DNA from 2 places in the Delftia sp. Cs1-4 genome. Region 1 is predicted to be linked to the other one. Evidence: predicted binding sites of a transcription regulator. Region 1 holds the regulator's gene; the other holds the start of a gene.
What was found. Region 1 encodes FNR, which switches genes on or off when oxygen is low (the NO sensors DNR and NnrR bind a similar motif). Its sites were predicted from a motif close to TTGATNNNNATCAA; they were not measured.
Positions count from the first base shown of each region.

Region 2: a site for FNR is predicted at 4,305-4,318, ahead of DELCS14_RS08270 (hemerythrin domain-containing protein). Genes of this name have one in related genera too.

Region 1 covers NC_015563.1:4,484,632-4,495,168, forward strand. The annotation lists gene DELCS14_RS19605 (sulfite exporter TauE/SafE family protein) at 1-257, opposite strand, end outside; gene hemN (oxygen-independent coproporphyrinogen III oxidase) at 263-1,645, opposite strand; gene fnr (fumarate/nitrate reduction transcriptional regulator Fnr) at 1,808-2,527, shown strand; gene DELCS14_RS19620 (hypothetical protein) at 2,609-2,896, opposite strand; gene DELCS14_RS19625 (FixH family protein) at 3,076-3,390, opposite strand; gene ccoG (cytochrome c oxidase accessory protein CcoG) at 3,448-4,902, opposite strand; gene ccoP (cytochrome-c oxidase, cbb3-type subunit III) at 4,980-5,897, opposite strand; gene DELCS14_RS19640 (cbb3-type cytochrome c oxidase subunit 3) at 5,925-6,062, opposite strand; gene ccoO (cytochrome-c oxidase, cbb3-type subunit II) at 6,074-6,706, opposite strand; gene ccoN (cytochrome-c oxidase, cbb3-type subunit I) at 6,726-8,162, opposite strand; gene ccoS (cbb3-type cytochrome oxidase assembly protein CcoS) at 8,226-8,363, opposite strand; gene DELCS14_RS19660 (cation-translocating P-type ATPase) at 8,527-10,537, opposite strand, start outside.
Region 2 covers NC_015563.1:1,866,767-1,877,303, reverse strand. The annotation lists gene DELCS14_RS08290 (PDR/VanB family oxidoreductase) at 1-499, opposite strand, end outside; gene nadC (carboxylating nicotinate-nucleotide diphosphorylase) at 549-1,415, opposite strand; gene DELCS14_RS08280 (ABC transporter substrate-binding protein) at 1,420-2,409, opposite strand; gene DELCS14_RS08275 (Rieske 2Fe-2S domain-containing protein) at 2,412-3,731, opposite strand; gene DELCS14_RS08270 (hemerythrin domain-containing protein) at 3,789-4,259, opposite strand; gene DELCS14_RS08265 (IclR family transcriptional regulator) at 4,545-5,366, shown strand; gene DELCS14_RS08260 (tripartite tricarboxylate transporter substrate binding protein) at 5,739-6,725, opposite strand; gene DELCS14_RS08255 (porin) at 6,907-7,953, opposite strand; gene DELCS14_RS08250 (tripartite tricarboxylate transporter substrate binding protein) at 8,715-9,701, opposite strand; gene panD (aspartate 1-decarboxylase) at 10,024-10,473, opposite strand.

The DNA of each region.
Region 1 (10,537 bases):
GTGAGCCAGGACAGGCTTTCCATGGCCAGGGCCGAGGCAGCGCCCAGGCTGGCATAACCGGCCAGACGGCCGCCGTGGAACAGCGCCGTGCGCAGCCACAGCCGGCTTTGCAATCCATGCACGGCCACCACCTGCGAGCCGCCGCCCTGCCCCGCCCCGCCCGTGACCACGCCGCAGGGCGCAGCGCACATGGCAAGGCAATGGGGCCCGCCGACGAGCCCCATGATCAAAGCGGTCCAGAGGAGCGACAACAGCATGGGGCCTAGATGATCCTCGAAAACCGCGCCCGGTTCTTGTCCGCCTGCAGATATCGGTCAAACAGCATGGCCACGCCGCGCACGAAGTACCAGCCCATGGGCGTGACCTGGAAGCCCTCGTCGCTGATCTGCACCAGGCCCTTGGCCTGCAGGTCCTCCAGGGCCGCCATCTCGGGCGCGAAGTACTCGCGAAAGCCCAGCAGCCATGCCTGCTCCATGGGCTCGAACAGCACGGCGCCCTGGCACATGATGGCCATGATGACGGCGCGGCGCACCAGGTCGTCGCGCGACAGCGCCAGGCCCCGCACCACGGGCAGGTGGCTGGCGTCGATGGCGTCGTAGTACTCCTCCAGCGTCTTGGCGTTCTGGCTGTAGCTGGCACCCACCTTGCCGATGGCCGACACGCCCAGCGCAATCAGGTCGCAGTCGGGCTGGGTGCTGTAGCCCTGGAAGTTGCGGTGCAGCCGGCCCTGGCGCTTGGCCACGGCCAGCGAGTCCTCCGGCAGGGCGAAGTGGTCCATGCCCACATAGACATAACCACCGTCCATGAACGCGGCGATGGAACGCGACAGCATGGCCAGCTTGTCGGCCCCCTGGGGCAGATCCTCGGCCGCAATGCGCCGCTGCGGCTTGAAGCGCTCGGGCAGGTGGGCATAGGCATAGAGCGCGATGCGGTCGGGCCGCAGCGCGTTGACCTGGGCCAGCGTGCGCTCGAAGGATTCGGGCGTCTGCTTGGGCAGGCCGTAGATCAGGTCCACGTTGATGGAGGCAAAGCCCAGCTGCCGCGCGGCCGCCACCAGCTCGAACACCTGCTCGGCCGGCTGCACGCGGTGCACCGCGATCTGCACCTGCTCGTCGAAGTCCTGCACGCCGAAGCTCAGGCGGTTGAAGCCCAGCTCCTTGAGCACGGCCAGGCGCTCGACGCTGACGGTGCGCGGATCGACCTCGATGGAGTACTCGCCACCCGGCTCCAGCTTGAAATGCTCGCGCAACAGGCCCATCAGCGTGCGCAGCTCGTCGTCGGAGAAGAAGGTGGGCGTGCCGCCGCCCAGGTGCAGCTGGCTGACGGCCTGGCCCTTGCCGCAATGGGCCGTATGCAAGGCCATCTCGCGCGCCAGGTAGTCCAGGTAGACGGCAGCGCGATCATGGTGACGCGTCACGATCTTGTTGCAGGCGCAGTAGTAGCAAAGCGACTCGCAAAAGGGCACGTGCACATACAGCGACAAAGGCATGGCACGCGCTGCGGTACTCGATTTGCGTTGTTGCAGCGCCAGGATATAGTCCTCTGCACCAAAGGCCTCGACAAAGCGGTCGGCGGTAGGGAACGAGGTGTATCGGGGCCCCGGTACGTCAAAGCGACGCAGCAGCTCTGGGGTGACAGCGGTCATGGGTTTTTTCCTCTAATACCTCGACTGTGCCGCAGCACATCGGTCATGTCCTTGACTCATATCAAGAGTTGTTTGAGGGACTGCTGCGACAATTTGATCCAACTCATCGCAATCCACGAGGTCACCGCCGGCACGCTGTGTGCCGCTGATGTTTATCACTCCATGAACCTTCAGACCATCAAAGCCTCCTGCTCCAACTGCAACCTGCGCGAACTGTGCATGCCCATGGGCCTGGATGCCGAGCAGATGCAGCGCATCGACGACATCGTGGCCACGCGCCGCAAGGTCAAGCGCGGAGGCCTGCTGTTTCGCAACGGCGAGACATTCACCTCGCTGTACGCCATCCGCACCGGCTTCTTCAAGACCTGCGTGGCCACCGAGGACGGACGCGACCAGGTCACAGGCTTTCAGATGGCCGGCGAGATCATCGGCCTGGACGGCATCGTCAACGACCACCACACCTGCGATGCCGTCGCGCTGGAAGACGCCGAAGTCTGCGTCATGCCCTTCGACAAGCTGGAAGACCTGTCGCGCGAGGTCACGGCCCTGCAAAACCATGTGCACAAGGTCATGAGCCGCGAGATCGTGCGCGAGCACGGCGTGATGCTGCTGCTGGGCAGCATGCGCGCAGAAGAGCGCCTGGCCGCCTTCGTGCTCAACCTGGTGCAGCGCCTGCATGCGCGGGGCTTTTCCAAGTCCGAACTGGTGCTGCGCATGACGCGCGAGGAAATCGGCAGCTACCTGGGCCTGAAGCTGGAGACGGTGAGCCGCACCTTCTCCAAGTTCGCGGACGACAACATCATTGAGGTGCGCCAGCGCCATCTGCGCATCCTGGACACGGAGGCGCTCAAGCGCATCGTCAACAGCCAGCAGTGCCAGTGAGGCTGCAAGGGCGGCAAGCATTCATCCGCCAATGAACAAGGCCCGCGACAGCGGGCCTTGTTCATTGCGGCGGGCTCTCGCTCAGTCCCGCCCCAGCCCCTGCATGGCCAGATCCGGGTCGGGCTCGGAGACCACGCCGTCATTGAGATCGCGGGCCGAGCGACCCAGCATGGTGGTCATCAGGCTGGAGAGCATGGTCACGCCCCAGAAGGCGAAGAAGGCCAGCGTGTAGATGCCCTGGCGCGACCAGCCCAGGTCGCCGAGCCAATGCAGCTCCAGCGGGTCCACAAAGGCAAAAACCAGCATCTCCATCACGGCGGCTGCCAGAAAGGCAGGCCAGGCAATCCACATCCAGCGTTGGGCCAACATCAGCGATCTCCTTGTGCTGTCGAGGGGTCGCCTTCATTGTGCGCCGCGCCAACGCATGGCGCCAAGCCCCGCAGCGCCCTGCACGCCTGTAGGAAACCCTCACCCGTCGCGCATGCCGGAGATGCGATCCGCCATGCAAAAAGGCCGCGACTGCGGCCTCTTGCAGGGGTGCACGGCGATCAGCGGTCCGTGGGGTGATCGTGCGCGGGCGTGGCCGCATGGTTGCGGCCGGTGACGGCGGGCGCCATGCTCTTGGGCACTTCGCGCACGCCATCGGCACGCTCGTTGATCGTGATGCCGTTGCGGTAGTAGTCGGGGTCGATCACGGGATCGGCGCCATTGATGGCGATGATGGCCGTGATCACGGCAGCGACCACCACGGCCGCCGGGCCGGCCACCACCAGCCAGACATGGCCGAACTTCCACCAGGGCTTGCCGGCGTCGGGGTGCGAGGGAGCCTGCGCGGGCGCGGACACTGCGGGACTGGAAGACATGGGAAACCTCTTTCTTTCAGGCGGCAGGCGCGGACCGTGCCGCGCCTGCCAGGAACATCACCGGGGCACCAGGAAGACGGCCTTTTCGGACGCGCGTCCCGCGCCTGAATGCACGGCATCGATATCGAAGAATACGGTGTGCGAGCCCGGCTCGGCCGAACCGTAGGGAATCTGCAGGCGCGCCGCAATGCCGCGCGTCTCGGCCGGGCCGACCTCGACTTCCTGCTCGGACGCCAGCTCCAGCCCATCGAGGCCGTGGGCGCTGATGCGGTAGCGCTGGGCCTGCTCGGTGGCATTCATGATCTGCAGGCGGTAGACATTCTCCAGCTTGCCGCCCGCCACGATGCGCGACAGCGAGGCGCGGTCGCGGATCACGTCCACCTTGACCGACTGGCGCAGCGCCAGGCTCACGATCATGGCCACGCTCAAGCCGATCAGCACGGCCGAGTAGATCAGCACGCGCGGACGGAAGATGCGGCGCAGCACCTGGGCACGCCGCCACAGGCCGGCCATGGCGTTCTGCGTGGTCAGGCGGATCAGGCCGCGCGGGTACTCCATCTTGTCCATGATGGAATTGCAGGCGTCTATGCACAGGCCGCAGCCAATGCATTCGTATTGCAGACCGTTGCGGATGTCGATGCCCACGGGGCAGACCTGCACGCACATCTTGCAGTCGATGCAGTCGCCCAGGCCCTGGGCCTTGTAGTCCACCTTCTTGGTGCGCGGTGCACGCGGCTCGCCCCGGCCCGTGTCGTAGCTGACGATCATGGTGTCCCGGTCGAACATGGCGCTCTGAAAGCGCGCATAGGGGCACATGTACTTGCAGACCTGCTCGCGCATGTAGCCCGCGTTGCCATAGGTGGCAAAGCCGTAGAACAGCACCCAGAACATCTGCCAGCTGCCCTGCAGCGCCAGCAGCTCGCCGCCCAGCTCGCGGATGGGCACGAAGTAGCCCACGAAGGTGAAGCCGGTCCACAGCGCAATGGCGATCCACAGCAACTGCTTGAGCGACTTCTTCCAGGCCTTCTCGAAGGTCCAGCCGTTCTTGTCCAGCCGCATGCGCGCGCTGCGGTCGCCTTCGACCTTGCGCTCCACCCACATGAAGATCTCGGTGTAGACCGTCTGCGGGCACGAGAAGCCGCACCACAGGCGCCCGGCCACGGCCGTGAACAGGAACAATGCCAGCGCCGAGATGATCAGCAGGCCCGCCAGGTAGATGAAGTCCTGCGGGTACAGCACCAGCCCGAAGAGATAGAAGCGCCGCGTTCCGAGGTCGAACAGCACCATCTGGCGCTGGCCCCACTCCAGCCAGGGCAGGCCGTAGAAAACCAGTTGGGTGAGAAACACCAGGGCCCATCGCCAGCGTGCGAAGACACCGCTGATGGAGCGCGGGTAGACCTTCTTTTCCGACTCGAACATCGACACCAGCTCGCCCGGATCAGGCGTGGCCGGCGTGATCGGAATGACTTTGCGGGGAGGCTTCCCGGTGTCATCCCCGCTCTCGGGCTTCATGGTGGGTTCCTTTGTTTTTTTGAAATATCTGAAAACTCAAAACGCAAAAAGGCGGCGCCGCAGCGCCGCCCCTGTGCTTACTGACGGACTGCGCCGTCTTTGTGCGACATGCCCCAGACATAGGAAGCAAGCACCGCGATCTGCGCCTCGGTCAGCTTGTCCTTCTGGGCAGGCATCTCGTTGTGCTTGCCGTTGTTGATCATGGCCGTGATGGCGGCCTCGCCCCAGCCGTGCAGCCAGATGTCATCGGTCAGGTTGGGCGCGCCCAGGGCCTGGTTGCCCTTGCCGTCCATGCCGTGGCAGGCTGCGCAGGCCGTGAACTTGGACTTGCCCAGCGAGGCCTTGAGCGAGTCGTGCGGGCTGCCCGACAGGCTCAGCACATAGTGCGAGAGGTTGCGCACATCGTCGGGCGTGCCGACGGCAGCGGCCATGGGCGGCATGATGCCGATGCGGCCGCCCGTGATGGTTTCCCTGATCTTCTCGGGCGTGCCGCCATGCAGCCAGTCGCCATCGGTCAGGTTGGGGAAGCTCTTGCCGCCGCGTGCGTCCGAGCCGTGGCACTGTGCGCAGTTGTTCATGAACAGGCGCTCGCCGATGGCCATGGCCTGGGGGTCCTTGGCCATGTCTTCGGTGCTCATGCTCGTGAACTTGGCGTACAGCGGCTCCAGGTCCGCGCGGGCCTTGGCCATCTCGTTTTCATAGGCGCCCAGCTGCGTCCAGCCCAGCTTGCCCGCGAACGAGCCCAGGCCCGGATAGGCCGCCAGGTAGGCGAAGCCGAACACCGAGGTGATGATGAACAGCCACATCCACCACTTGGGCATGGGGTTGTTCAGCTCGCGCAGGTCCTCGTCCCAGACGTGGCCCGTGGTGTTGTCGGCCGAGGGGACCACCTTCTTGCGTGCGGTGAGATACAGCAGCAGCAGGCAGCCGATGATGCCGCCCAGCGTGATCGCCGTGACATAGATCGACCAGAAGTTGTTTACGAAATCGCTCATGGGAAGTTCTCGTTCTGGTGGAGGGACTCAGTCTTGCTCGAACGGCAGCTGGGCGGCCTCGTCGAAACGGGCCTGGTTGCGGCGGGCGAACGCCCACCACCAGATGCCGATGAAGCAGGCCAGCGAGGCCAGCGTGGCCACGATGCGCATGGTGGTGATGTCCATGTCGCTCTCCTTTACTTGACCGAACGGCCCAGGACCTGCAGGTAGGCGATGACGGCGTCCATTTCCGTCTTGCCCTTGACCTGCTCGGCAGCGCCGCTGATTTCCTCGTCGCTGTAGGGCACGCCCACCTTGCGCAGCGCGCTCATGTGCTGGGCGACCACGGTGTCATCCACCTTGTTCTTTTCCAGCCAGGTGTAGGCAGGCATGTTGGACTCGGGCACCACGTCGCGCGGGTTGTTCAGGTGGATGCGATGCCATTCGTCGCTGTACTTGCCGCCCACGCGGTGCAGGTCGGGACCCGTGCGCTTGGAACCCCACTGGAAGGGGTGGTCATAGACGAACTCGCCAGCCACCGAGTAGTGGCCGTAGCGCATGGTCTCGGCGCGGAAGGGGCGGATCATCTGCGAGTGGCAGTTGTAGCAGCCCTCGCGCAGATAGACGTCGCGGCCCATCAGCTGCAGCGGCGTGTAGGGCTTGAGGCCCGCCACCGCTTCCGTGGTCGACTTCTGGAAGAACAGCGGAACGATTTCCACCATGCCGCCGACGGCGACCACCAGCAGGGTCAGCACGATCAGCAGGAAATTGTTGGTTTCCACCTTCTCGTGGGAAAAGCTCTTGGGAGCGCTATTGTTGTGATCGGACATGAGTAATGCTCCTAGACGCTCAGGCGTGGGCCACGACGGCAGGCACGGCCACCTTCACCGAACGGCCCGAGATCGCGGTCTTCCAGGTGTTCCACAGCATGACCAGCATGCCGCCCAGGTACAGCAGGCCACCGGCCACGCGGATCACGTAGAACGGATAGCTGGCCTTGACGCTTTCGACGAAGGTGTAGGTCAGCGTGCCATCGGGATTGACGGCGCGCCACATCAGGCCCTGCATCACACCGGCGATCCACATCGCGGCGATGTACAGCACGATGCCGATGGTGGCCATCCAGAAGTGCAGTTCGATGGCGCCCACCGAGTGCATCTTGGTCTTGCCGAACAGGCGCGGGATCAGGTAGTACAGCGAGCCCATGGTGATCAGGCCCACCCAGCCCAGGGCGCCCGAGTGAACGTGGCCCACGGTCCAGTCCGTGTAGTGCGACAGCGCGTTGACGGTCTTGATGGACATCATCGGACCTTCGAACGTGGACATGCCGTAGAACGACAGCGACACGATCAGGAAGCGCAGGATGGGGTCGTCGCGCAGCTTGTGCCATGCGCCCGACAGCGTCATCACGCCGTTGATCATGCCGCCCCAGCTGGGAGCCAGCAGGATCAGCGAGAACACCATGCCCACGGACTGCGTCCAGTCAGGCAGCGCGGTGTAGTGCAGGTGGTGAGGACCCGCCCACATGTAGGTGAAGATCAGCGCCCAGAAGTGGACGATGGACAGGCGGTAGCTGTAGACCGGACGGCCAGCCTGCTTGGGGATGAAGTAATACATCATGCCCAGGAAGCCTGCGGTCAGGAAGAAGCCCACGGCGTTATGGCCGTACCACCACTGCACCATCGCGTCCTGCACGCCGGCGTAGGCCGAGTAGCTCTTCATCCAGCCGGCCGGAATGGCTGCGCTGTTGACGATGTGCAGCAGTGCCACGGCGATGATGAAGGCGCCGAAGAACCAGTTGGCCACGTAGATGTGACGGACCTTGCGGATGCCGATGGTTCCGAAGAACACGATGGCATACGAGACCCAGGTCACGGCGATCAGCAGGTCGATCGGCCACTCCAGCTCGGCGTACTCCTTGCCCTGGGTGTAGCCCAGCGGCAGACTGATGGCGGCGGCGACGATGACGATCTGCCAGCCCCAGAACGTCAGGCTGGCCAGCTTGGGCATGAACAGCCGCGTCTGGCAGGTGCGCTGCACCACGTAGTAGCTGGTTGCGAACAGCGCCGATCCGCCAAAGGCAAAGATCACGGCGTTCGTGTGCAGCGGACGCAGGCGTCCGTAGCTCAGCCATGGAATGCCGAAGTTGAGTTCCGGCCAGGCCAGCTGCGAGGCGATCAACACCCCGACAGCCATGCCTACCACCCCCCAGACGACGGCCATGATAGAGAACTGCCTTACGACGGAATCGTCGTAATAGACAGCGTTTTTATTTGAACTATCCATCGTGCACCCCTTAGATTGCTATCAAAGTGTTACGTTCTTCGCTCCCGGGCGTGTTGACCCACGTCAATCGTCCCGAAGAATGCGCTCACCCTCTTGCTCCACACTCTCGAACTGCCCGCGATACACGGCCCACCACAGGGCCGCAAGGATGGCCAGCACCAGCACCACCGACAGCGGGATCAGCAAATACAAAATATCCATGGTCAGTTCCCCGTGGCGCTGACGCGCCACGCCTTGCCCCCAGAACGCGCGCGATCCAGCTCAGTGACACCGAGCAAGAGCCGCCTCGCGGCGAAGGTGTCGTTCCCCTCCCGCGAAGCGAGAGAGGGAGAAGCGGCGCAGCCGCTCAGGGGGTGTATTTCCATCAGAACCTCCCCACCGTTGCGGTGGAGCCCGTCTTTATCGCGACGGACGCTGCGGGCGCAGCAGGCGTGCCCGTGTGTTTCGTTGCAGCCAGTGGCAGGCTGCGCGCAAGGCGCGCGGCATTCATCACCACCAGCAGCGAACTCAGTGCCATTCCCAGGCCGGCCACCCAGGCAGGCATGAAGCCCGCCAGGGCCAGCGGAATCGACACCGCGTTGTAAGCGGCTGCCCAGGCCATGTTCTGGCGCACCACCTGCAGCGTGCGGCGCGACAACAGGCATGCCTGGAGTACCAGTTCCAGGCTGTCACCCAGAACAACGAAATCTGCGCGCGATTGTGCCAGGGGCACTGCTCTACCAAAAGCAAAAGAGACATGCGCTCCAGCTAAAACTGGGCCGTCGTTGAGGCCGTCGCCCACCATGGCCACGTGGTGGCCGGCAGCCTGCGCCTGCTGCAGGCGCTCCAGCTTGTCCTGCGGGCTGCAGCCGCCTTCGGCCTGGGTGATGCCCACGCGCGCCGCCATGGCGCGGGCCGCGTCCTCGCGGTCGCCGGACAGCAGCATCACCTGCACGCCATGCCGGTGCAGCGCCTGCACCACGGCGGCGGCCTCGGGCCGCACGTCCTCGCTGAGGACGAAGCGGGCCAGCGTGTGCCAGCCCTGCGAGGTCTCCTCGGCCAGCAGCACCCCCTGCACGGGCTGCTCCCCGGCCAGGCCTGCGTGCAGGGCCGAGCCCAGCCGCAGATGGCGGCGCGCGCCGGGGCGCTGCACCCAGGCGTCCAGGCCCAGGCCGGCCATTTCCTGCATGGTGTCCAGCTTCCAGTCGATGGCGGCATCGGCGCCGGCCTGCGCAATGGCGCGCGAGGCCGGGTGGATGGACTGGCGCGCCAGCAGCGCCGCCAGTGCCAGCACTTCGTCGGCGTCTTCGCCCGCAGCAGGCTCGAAGGACGACAGGGCCAGGCCATCGCGCGTGAGCGTGCCGGTCTTGTCGAACACCAGGGTGTCCACGGCGGCCAGCGCCTCCAGGCCCTGCAGGTTGCGCACCAGCACGCCGCTGCGCGCCAGCGTGCCGGCGGCAGTGAGCATGGCCACGGGCGTGGCCAGCGACAGCGCGCAGGGGCAGGTGACGATGAGCACGGCCACCGCCACCATCATGGCCTTGCCGGGATCGGTGGGCCACCACCAGATGGCGGCGCCCAGCGCAGCCAGCAGCACCACGACGAGAAAGGGCCGCGCCACCTTGTCGGCCAGCTGGGCCAGGCGCGGCTTTTGCAGCGAGGCGCTTTCCATCAGGCCCACGATCTGGGCGAAGCGCGTATCGGCGCCCACGCCATCCACGCGCACATCGACCACGGCATCCAGGTTGTAGCTGCCGGCCGTGACGGTATCGCCCTCGGCACGCAGCACGGGCGTGGACTCGCCGGTGAGCAGGGCCTCGTCGGCATGGGTGCGGCCGCGCACGATGGTGCCGTCGGCCGGGAAGGCCTCGCCACTGAGCACGCGCACCCGGTCGCCCGCGCGCAGGCGCCGCGTGGCCACGCGCTCGAAATGGCCGGCTGCGTTCTCGCGCAGCACGGCATCGGGCAGGCGGTTCATCACGGCTTCCAGCGCGCCGGCCGTGCGGTCGCGCAGGCGCAGCTCCAGCCAGCGGCCGGACAGCAGGAAGAAGACGAACATGGTCAGCGAGTCGTAGAAGACTTCCTCGCCGAAGGGGCCCGAAGGATCGAAGGTGCCCAGCGAACTGATCACGAAGGTGATCAGCATGCCCAGGGCCACGGGCAGGTCCATGCTCACGCGGCGCTGGCGTATGTCGCGCAGCGCGCTGGAGAAGAAGGGGCCGCAGCAAAACAGCACCACGGGCAGCGAGATGACCCAGGAGGCCCAGCGCAGCAGCGTCTCCATCTCCTGCGACAGGTCGCCGGGGCGGGCCACGTAGGCGGGCCACGCATACATCATGACCTGCATCATGCAAAAGCCGGCCACCAGCCAGCGCCACAGCGCACGGCGGCTCTCG
Region 2 (10,537 bases), 2.6 Mb from region 1:
CATGGGTGTGGTGGACATGCACCTTGCCCTTGTATTCGGGCGCCCGCAGCTCGTCCAGGAATGCCGCCGTCTCCGCCGCGCGCGACAGATAGTAGAGTTTCCATGGGGCGGGCGGAAGTTCGCCGAAGCTGCGGATCATCGACATGAAGGGCGTGATCCCGATGCCGCCGGCGATGAAGAGATAGCGCTTGGCGCCCTCCACCAGCGGAAAGGCGTTGTCGGGCACCGAGGTCGGCAGCGTGTCGCCCACCTTGGCGTCGTCGCACAGGCTCAGCGATCCCCCCTGCCCCTGCGCCTCGCGCTTGACGGTGATGACGTAGCGGTGGCGGTCCTCCGGGTCGTTGCACAACGAGTACTTGCGCAGCAAGCCGTTGGGGACCTGCACCTTGATGTGCGCCCCCGGCGTGAAGGCCGGCAGCGCCGAGCCATCGGGCTGCACGAGCTCGAAGGAGCGGATACCCTCTGCGACATCGTGGATGCGATCGATGCGCAGTGGCATCGGCGTGTCCGCATGGTTCTGAATGGTGCTCACGTTGGTTGTCTCCGGTTCATGTGTCGAAGCGCATCGAGAGGTCGATGGCCCGCACGTCCTTTGTCAGTTTGCCGCTGGAGATGCGGTCAACGCCGGTAGCGGCGATGTCGCGCAAGGTGCGCAGATCCACCCCTCCCGACACCTCCAGCACGGCCCGTCCGGCGTTGAGGGTGCATGCCCGCTGCATGTCTTCCAGCGTGAAGTCGTCCAGCAGGATGCTCGCCGCGCCGGCGTCCAGCGCGGCCTGGAGCTGCTCCAGGTCCTCGACTTCCACCTGCACCGCCACGCCGGCGTCAAGCGCACGCGCCGCCTCCAGCGCCTCGCGAATGCCGCCGGCCGCAGCGATGTGGTTCTCCTTGATCAGGATGCCATCCCACAACGCCATGCGGTGGTTGCTGCCTCCGCCCGTGCGCACCGCATACTTCTGGGCCTGGCGAAGGCCGGGCAGCGTCTTGCGCGTGTCGAGCAAGGCACAGCCCCGCGGGTTGGGCGACACGCCGGCCAGCGCGTCGACATAGGTCCGCGTGACCGTCGCCACCCCTGACAGCATCTGCAGGAAATTCAACGCCGCCCGCTCGCCGGACAGCAGCGCACGGGCGTTGCCGGTGAGGCGGCAGACCTCGGCGCCGGCGCGCACGCGCTGGCCGTCCTGGATTCCCCATGAAATGGCGGTCTGCGGATCGAGCGCGCGAAAGCAGGCCTCGAACCAGGCCTGTCCGGCCAGCACCGCGTCCTCCTTGGCCACCACGCGGGCCGACATCGTCCGGCCGTCGGGCACCAGCATGGCGGTCCAGTCGGCCCGGCCGATATCCTCCATCAGCGCATCGCGGACATTGCGCTGCAGCGCCTGCTCCAGGCTCTCGTTGTACTCGAAGAGGATCATGCGCTCAGATGCTGTAGCTCTCGTAGGTCGACGGATGGAACAGTTCCTCCACCGGCATCAGCCTCGCGGACAGGCCCTGCGAGTGGTGGTGGCGCACGAACATCTCGAGCGTCCGGAGATTGGGCTGCACGCCGTACGACCAGTAGTCCTCACCCATGGCTTCACGGGCCGCCTTGAGCTGCTCCTCGACAAAAGGCAGCGTCACCTTGGTGGCCGAGGTGTCGGACAGCAGCTCCAGCGCGGCTGCCTTGGACTGGCTGAAGGCCTTGAACACCGCGTTGGGCAGCCAGGGATGGCGCTCCACGAGCTCCTTGCGGATGGCAGCCACGTGCATGATGGGGAACACGCCCGTGCGGCGGTAGTAGTCCTTCGCCACCGCCGTGGGATCGTCGAACAGCCAGCCGACGTGGGGATTGCGCAGCACCGGCTTGCTCGGCGGGCGCGGGCCGATGAAGCCGTCGATCTCGCCGCGGTCGAGCAGCTCCGAGATCGTCGTGCCTTCGGGCGCCGGCTCGACGTGGACATCGGGCGGCAGCTGCAGCTTCACCTTCTCGGGTCGCCCAGGCGTGTCGATGCCGCCGCGCACCCACGTCATATCCGAAGGCTTCACCCCGTAGTCGTCCTCGAGGATCGAGCGCGCCCACACGTTGGCGGTGAGCTGGTATTCGGGCAGGCCGACGCGCTTGCCCTTCAGGTCCTCGGGCCGCTTGATGCGGTCCTTGCGCACATAGATCGACGTGTGGCGGAAGGCGCGCGACAGGAAAACAGGCACCGCGATGTAGGGGCATTCTCCGCGGGAATGCTTCACCAGGTAGCTCGAGAACGACAGCTCCGTGATGTCGAAGTCCATGCTTCGCATCGAGCGGAAGAACATTTCCTCGGGGTTGAGCAGCATGTACACGGGGTCCACGCCGTCGATCTGCACCCGACCGTCGTACAGCGCGCGCGTGCGGTCGTAGTCGCCCATGGCGACGGAGAGTTGGAGCTTGCTCACGATCAGGCCTTCACGTTGTACGACGGTTCGAGCTCGGGCTGGTCCTCGCCGCCCTGCCAGACATAGCTCACCTCGTGCGCGCGCCAGTCGGTCGACTTCGGCACCACGGCCTGGAATGCGCACACCGTGGCCGGGATCGCATCCTTGCCGGTGCCGATCGCGGCCTCCCCTTTCTGGTGATCCCGGACCGCATCGAGCATCCGGCGGCGGAACTCGACGATTGCCAGGTCGCTGGCACCCAGCCGGTCCTTCGAGCGATCGGCGATGGGCCCCATCGTCAGCCACATCGCCACGTCCTGGTTCGGGAATCCGCTGATGCCGGTGAAATTGCCGGCCTTCATCGCCTGGCGGTCCTGCCAGAACTTGTTCGCCATCGTGCGCAGCGGCCGGTACTCCTCGTCGAGGTCGATGCCCACGGTCTGGCGCAAGAACTTGCGCCAGGTCTCGGTCTCCGGCGTCTGCGCCGGATGGCCCCAGGCGATGAAGTAGAACGCCGTGTTCGTGTCGTCCATCGGGACGTTGACGTTGGCGACGTTGTAGAGGTTGTTCGGCGGAATCAGCACGGTCGCCGGTGCCACGAAGACGGTAGAGCGCACGTATTCGTGCGTCGCGGCGTTCTGGATCGGCCTGCGCAGGGCGGCATACCGGAAGCCGAAGCCGGTACGCTGCACCTGCATGCGCGGCGCTTTGTCCGTCGACGGGCGCAGCCACGTCTTGTCCGTGGCCTTGGCGCCGTCCACACGCGCCGGCACCATGTCCGACGAGTGCAGGCTCGAGCTGTGCGCCGAGTCGATCGCTCCCTCCAGGACCTGCGCCCAGTTGCAGGGCAGCAGCACCTTGGCGATGCTGACGCGCGTGTCCGCGGTCGGCGCCCAGGCGGGCGGCTGGAACTCGGGGACCGCGTCGGCCGCGCCGAACCAAGCCCAGACCATGCCGCCCCATTCCTTCACCGGGTAGGCCTTGTGCTTGACCTTGTCGACCATGCCGCTGGACGCTGGCTCGGAGACCATCTCCAGCACATTGCCGTCGGCGTCCATCTTCCAGCCGTGGTACAGGCAGCGCAGGCCGCCCTCTTCGTTGCGGCCGTACAGCAGCGAGGCGCCGCGGTGCGGGCAGGCCTCGTCGAGCACGCCGACCCGGCCTTCGCTGTCGCGGAACACGACGAGGCTTTCGCCGAACACACGCGCCTTGACCGGCGCGCCATCGAGCTCGCCGACCTCCTCGATCAGGCACACGGGCGTCCAGTGCTCTCGCATCAGCCGGCCCATCGGGGCATCGCCTTCGACGCGGCACAACAGGTCGTTCTCTTCTTGGGTCAACATGGGGGGTCTCGCTGGTAGGGAAAAAATACAAAAAACGGGAAGGGTGGGGACGCTGGCTCAGGCCCGCATCTCGGAGGCCTGGGGAGCCAGCTGACGGCGAAGCACGATCGGCTTGCCTCCAAAGCGCCGCTTGACCATCCAGTGGGCCAGCGCCGAGTCGAGGTAGTCGGCATGCGCGGGGAACCACGCGCACAGTTCGTCTGCCAGCCGCCGCGCGGCGGCGAACTCGCCGCCGGCGACCCGGCGCCGCACGCCCTCGATCGACTGCAGCACCGCGGCATGCTCGGCGCTGTGGCAGGCCTGCCCGGGGAAGCCGCTCTCGACCATCCAGTCGTCCTCGGCCTTGAAGTGGTCGCGGGTGTGGTCCGCCAGGCAGTCGAGCGCGGCCGCGACGCCGGCATCCGGCGCGTGCCGGACCGCTCCGATCAGCGTCACGAATTCCTCGTGCACCGCATCCATCGGGGCGAAGCCCAGCACCAGGCCGTCGTGCCAGTTCAGCTCACGGGTTTCAGTGGGGTTCGTTGACATCGTGCCGCATCATTAATGTTAGTTTCCTAATTATATCGCTGGCATTTGACAGAACTCAACGCTCCCCCGTGAAAGCCCTGATGCCGCGCATGCACCGCATGGCCGCGCAACGCGAGGGGAATCGAGGCGGCTGCGCCATGCGCCCCCCCCCCGCGCTGCAGCCTTCGGGCACCCGCGGCAGCGCGCACCCAACCGGCGGTCGGTCGGCGCCTGCAATGGGAGCCGCCGCTTTCGCCATGTGGTAGAACACGCCTTGAAAAGAAGTTTCCACATCTTGGACACCCCATGCCCCGCACCCGTAGCATCCCAGGGAGCCGGCGAGCCGCCCCCGTCGCCGCCGCCAAGTCCTCCGGCACCCAGACCATCGAGCGCGCCTCCCAACTGGTCAAGCTGGTCGCCTCGCGCAGCAGCACCGGCATGCGCCTGACCGAGGTCGTGCAGCAGTCCGGGCTGCAGCGGCCCACCGCGCACCGCATCCTCAAGTGCCTCGTCGACGAGGGCTTCCTCATGCAGGTGCCCGACTCGCACCAGTACTTCCTCGGCCCCCTGATCTTCGAGCTCGGCCTCGCCTCCGCACCGCAGTTCAACCTGTGCGACATCTGCCGACCCTCGCTGCAGCGCATCGCCGAGCAGACCGGCGACACCGTCTTCCTGTCCGTGCGCAGCGGCTACGACTGGGTGTGCATCGACCGCGTCGAAGGGAGCTTTCCGATCAAGGCACTGATGGTGGAGCTCGGCGCCCGCGCACCGCTCGGCGTCGGCGCGACCGGCATGGCGTTGCTGCTGCCGCTGTCCCCCGAGGCCGTCGACGAGATCGTCTGTGCCAACGCGAGGCGGCTGGGCCCGCATGGGCTCACCGTGCCGTCGGCCATGAAGTTGCTGCAGCGCTCCCGGCAGCTCGGCTACGCGCTGAACAAGCGCGGCACGGCAGCGGCCATCACGCTCGGCCTGCCGATCGTGAATCGCTACGGCCATCCGTTCGCGGGCATCGCCATCGCCGCGATCGCAAGCCGCATGACCTCGGATCGACAGGCCCAGATGGTGGACGTGCTGCGCGCCGAGATCACCGAGATCGAGCAGACCCTGGCGCAAGTGACGCAGCTGTAGCGCGGCCGTGGAAAGGGCGCACGGGGCGACGTCTCGTGCGCGCCGCCCGCCCGGCGCATCGGCGCCCTGACCTCGCTGCGGTGCCCACCTACGTGCCGATCGCCATCGTCAAGAACGAGATTCATCTCATTGCTTTGCTATGCCCGCCTGCAGATCCTGCGGCGTCGGTCTTCGAGAAAACCGAGGTTTCATGCACCCTGCAGCCCGATCGCACCCCTGCGCTAACCCATTGATTCTGTTCAAGCATTGAAAAGGACAGTACTTGGTTTCACCGCTGACTGCATTTCTTGGTCCCGGGCGTCTCCCGGACGCAACTGCACTCGACAAAGCCCCGCTCGGCGGTCGCGGTCTCGCGCACGGCAGGCATACATCTCATTGCTCGATCTGGATGTTCCGGCTCCGAATAATGCGCGACCAGAACGCGGCGTCCTCCCTGATCATTGCGCCCAGGAGTTGCGGCGGCCCGACAATGATGTGCATGTCCGGCACGGACGATATGCGTGCCTGGTACTCGGGCGACGCGACCACTTCGCGGATCTGGCCGGACAGCTTGTCCACGATCGGCGTAGGCGTTCCTGCCGGTGCTACGACGCCGTTCCAGTAGGTCGCCACGAGGTCATAGCCCGACTCCCTGAAAGTCGGAACTTCTGGAAGCTCAGGAATCCGCGTCTCCGAAGAAATGGCCAGGATCTTGACCTTGCCCGTCTTGTACAGGTCCAGCACGCTGGCCACCACGCCGGCCATCGCAGGTACCCGCCCGGAGATCAGGTCGAGCACGGCCTGGCCCTGGCCCTTGTACAGCACCGGCTCCACCGAAAAGCCGGCCCGTTCCCCCAGGTCCTCGGCCATCAGATGGGTGGTGCCGCCGACACTGGACACCACGATCGCCGCTGGTTTGCCGCTCCCCTTCACTTCCGCGATCCATTCGGCCAGCGTATTGGGCTTTGCGCTGGCAGGCAGCGCGATCACGTGATGGCCCTTGGACACCGGTGCCAGGAACTGGAAGTCGCCCGGCTTGTACGGCAGGGTCTTGTACAGCAGTGGGTTCAGCGACATGGCCGCCGAGAGGGCCCAACCGATCGTGTAGCCGTCCGGCGGCGCGGAGGCCACCGCGACGCTACCGATCACGAAGTTGCCGCCGGGCCGGTTCTCGACAACCACCGGGTTGTTCAGTCGCTTGCTCAGCAGATCGGCCATGGCGCGCGCTTGCGCATCCGTGGCACCGCCCGCGGCGATGGGCACGATGATCTTGATCGGCTTCGACGGAAAGGCCTGCGAGGGCTGGGCGGTGGCGGCGACCGCCGCCAGCAACAGGTTCCACCCCACAATCACGGCACGACGGATGAAAGAAAACTTCATGTTGTCTCCAGATTGAGCGTCGATACAGCTGAACGCGGCCATTGCCCGCGTGATGTCAGCCGCCGGCCCATCGCCGTACTGGCATCAGTCCCCCGCGACGTGGTCGCAGCGAAGGCCCGCGCAGGCGCCCCCTGCCAGGCCGGCCCGGGGCGAGCGCAAGGCAAGCCCCGAGCCCGCACCTTCAGAACGCGTGGCGGAAGCCCAGATCCACGCCGCGCGAGGAGCCGTTGGGCGCGGTGATCGAGCCATTGAGGGCGTGCGCCGAACCGCCGCTGTTGGTCACGTGCGCCAGCGTCGCGTACAGCGCCGAGCGCTTGGACAGGTTGTGCACGTAGCCGATCGCGAGCTTCTTCGCATCCGGGCTGCCCGCCGCGTCGGTCTTGTAGCGCGAGTACCCCGCCTTGAACTCACCCACCCCCACCGGCACGCTCACCGCCAGCGAGTGGCCCGTGGCGTTCACCGAGCCCGCCGCGTCACGCGAATAGCCGCCGTACAGCTTGGCCACGCCGAAGTCCCAGCCCAGCAGCACGTTGCGCTGGTAGGTGTCGCCGGCCGCGTACTTGGTGCGGCCCCAGCCCAGGCCGGCGGTCAGCGGGCCGTTGTCGTAGGTCAGGCGCACGCCGCCGCCGGTGCCATCGCCCGAGTTGGCCGCGCCGCTGGCGTTCTCGCCGCGGTAGTGCGCCACCTGCACCGCGAAGCCGCCGAGCACCTTGGGCGAGAGGTAGCCGATGGAGTTGGAGGCGCGCACCGCCGTGGGGCCGGTGATGGGGATCGTGGCCGGCAGCGCGGAGCCCGCGCCCACGTTGCCGAAGACGTCCATGTAGCCCAGGTTCCAGTACTGCGGCGTGTAGTCGCGGCCCATGCGCACCTCGCCCCAGGGTCCCGACAGCGAGACGGTGGAGCGGCGGTTGAAGGTCAGGCCGCCGGCGGGCGTCACACCCGAGGCCTGGTTGTTGGTGTTGGTGCTCAGGCCCGTGCCGGTGTCGACGTTGAAGCCAGCCTCCAGCCAGAAGGAGGCGGCCAGGCCGCCGCCCAGGTCCTCGGTGCCGCGAAAGCCCAGGCGGTTGCTGTTCAGGCCGCTGCCGGACAGCGAGGTGCGGCTGGCCACCGAGCCCGAGCCGTAGCCGATGTTGGCGTCCACGACGCCGAACAGCGTCACCGACGACTGGGCGAAAGCGGCGCCGGACAGCGCGGTGAGAGACAGTACGAGCAGCGAGGGTTTATTCATTGGACATCTCCGTGGTTATCATTAGGGAACTAAGCGAAAGCCCATCCCTCCTAAGGTACAAACACGCCCCATGGACGCGATGAGGGTTCACGCGATGTTCGGGAAATCGCAACCCACAGTGTCTGGATTGGCTGACACCGCAATGCGCTGAACGTGCTGCAGGGCTTTGCCGATGGGCCGCGCCAGGGACGTCTCGGGTGCCTTCGATGCGCACGTGCTCCGCGGCGCAGGCCGGTTCGAGCGCTGACCATGGGGTGGCTCTGCCAGGTCGTGGGGTGTGCCATGGCAGCGACCTGTGCAACGTGCAGGGCAGCGCGCTCCGAGCGGGAAGTCAGATGGGCCAGCGCGAGCAGTGGCGGACAAGCCGCACGCCCAGTGCGGAGTGAGCGACTGCGGCGTCAAAAGCAGATCGACGCTCCGCCGACGCGACCCGGGCACCACGCCCGGGTACGTGGCAGCAGCGATGCGCGCCGCGGCGAGTTGAGTGTTCCTGGCGAGTCCGCACCGCGCAACGTCGCTGCGCGCCCCACTGGCATGCATGGTGATGACGCCCGCAGCACACGAGACCGACAGGAAGATTGTGTTTGGACGCTGTTGAGTGGACTGGCCCGGGGCACGGCACGACATGTCAGCCCTGATGCGGAGGCGGCACCAACGCCCTGCCGCGCATGCGCCACCGGCGATAGCGCCCGGTGTCGTGCGCGGCCCACGGCAGAACGACGCCAGGCCCCCTGCCAAGGCCCCTTCAAGCCGCTCAGTTGCTATTCCTTGAGGATGACCTTCACGGCATCGATGATGCCGCGCCAGCGCGTGGAATCGGTGGCAAGGAACTTGGCGAACTCGCCGCGGTTCATGCTGCGCTTCTCGAATCCCAGGGCGGCCATCTTCTTCTGGTACTCGTCCGTCCGCATGGCATCGGTGAAGATCTTCTCCAACTGGGCCGCACGGCCTGCAGGCAGCCCGGCGGGAGCGAAGATGCCGAACCAGGCCGACGCGGTGAAGTCGGGGAAGCCGCTTTCGATCATCGTGGGAACATCGGGCAGAACCGAAGAGCGCTGAGCCCCGGTGAATGCCAGCGCGCGCAGCTTGCCGTCCTTGAGGAAGACCTCGAGCGTGGCCGGCGTCGAGGAGAGGAAATCGACCTCGCCGGACAGACCCGCAAGCGTCGCAGGCATGGCGCCGTTGTACGGCACGTGGAAGAACTTCGCATTGCCGTGCAGTCCGAGCATGGCATCGACGAGGTGGCCCGAGGTCCCGATGCCCGGCGATGCATACTTGATCTGGTCCGGCTTGGCCTTGCCCAGATCCACCAGATCCTTCATGGTCTTGACGTTGGGGAGCACCTTCGGGTTGACGACGAATATCCAGCTCGTCTCCGCGATCATCGCGATCGGCTCGAGGTCGCGCTCGGCCTTGTACGGGATATCCTTGCGCAGCGCGGGCTGAATCGAGAGGGCGTCGGGGTGGGCCACGACCAGTGTGTAGCCATCGGGCGTTGCCCGCGCCGCCATCCCGACGCCGATGGTGCTGGCGCCGCCAGCCTTGTTGTCGACGACCACCGTGGCACCCGTTTGTTCCTGGACGATGCGCGACAGGAGCCGCGCCAGGATGTCGGTCGACGCGCCGGGCGCGGACGGAACGATCAGCCGGATGGGCTGCGACGGAAAGGTCTGGGCTGAAGCCGGGCCGGCCATCGCCAGCAGCCCCGCCAGGGCGAGCGCTGCGAATCTTCGTAGGGTGGATCTCATTTTGTCTCCTATGGTCAATGAACTATCGATGGCGCGCCAACACCGCAAGCTTGCCGGCGCCGGAAAGCCGCTGAGCATCGACGAGGTCGCCAGTACCCCCTAGCTTAGGTAGGGGCCTAACCATTCGCATGAGGGTTCACGCGATGTTCGGCAAATCCCAACCCACAGCGCACGCGCACGCGGGTTTCGACCGCCCGCTCAGCAGCCCTCCCGCTTCGCGCCCGGTCGGCGCGTGGCCCGCCGCGGCGGGCGCTGCGCCGCGTGCGGAGCGCGCGCCGACGCTGGACATCGGGAGACGCGGAAGGAAGGCGCCACATGCCATCTAGCTGATGGCCAAATTGTCGGGCGCGTCCTGCACGAGGCGCGCGCCCGAGCGCCTGAGCGCTTCGGCGGATGCCGCTTGAAGCGGCACCTGCGCGCGCTCCTCCCGGACGCGGTTGGCGCCATCCACGAACACCAGCTTGGGCTGGTGGCCAGCCACCTGGTCTTCCGGCACCAAGGCGAAGGCCGCGATGATGATCAGGTCGCCCACCGCTGCCCGCCGCGCGGCCGACCCGTTGACCGAGATGAGGCCGGTGCCCCGCTCGCCGCGGATCGCGTAGGTGACGAAGCGTTCCCCGTTGTTGATGTTCCAGATGTGGACCTGCTCGTTCTCGGCCATACCTGCGGCGTCAAGCAGGTCCTCGTCGATCGCGCACGAGCCCTCGTAGTGCAGCTCGCAATCGGTGACCGCCACGCGGTGGATCTTCGACTTGAGCAGGGTGCGAAACATGGGGCGGATTCCTTGGGTCTGAGGAAATGTGTGGATCGGCGCCCGCGACGTCCGTGGCCGCCAA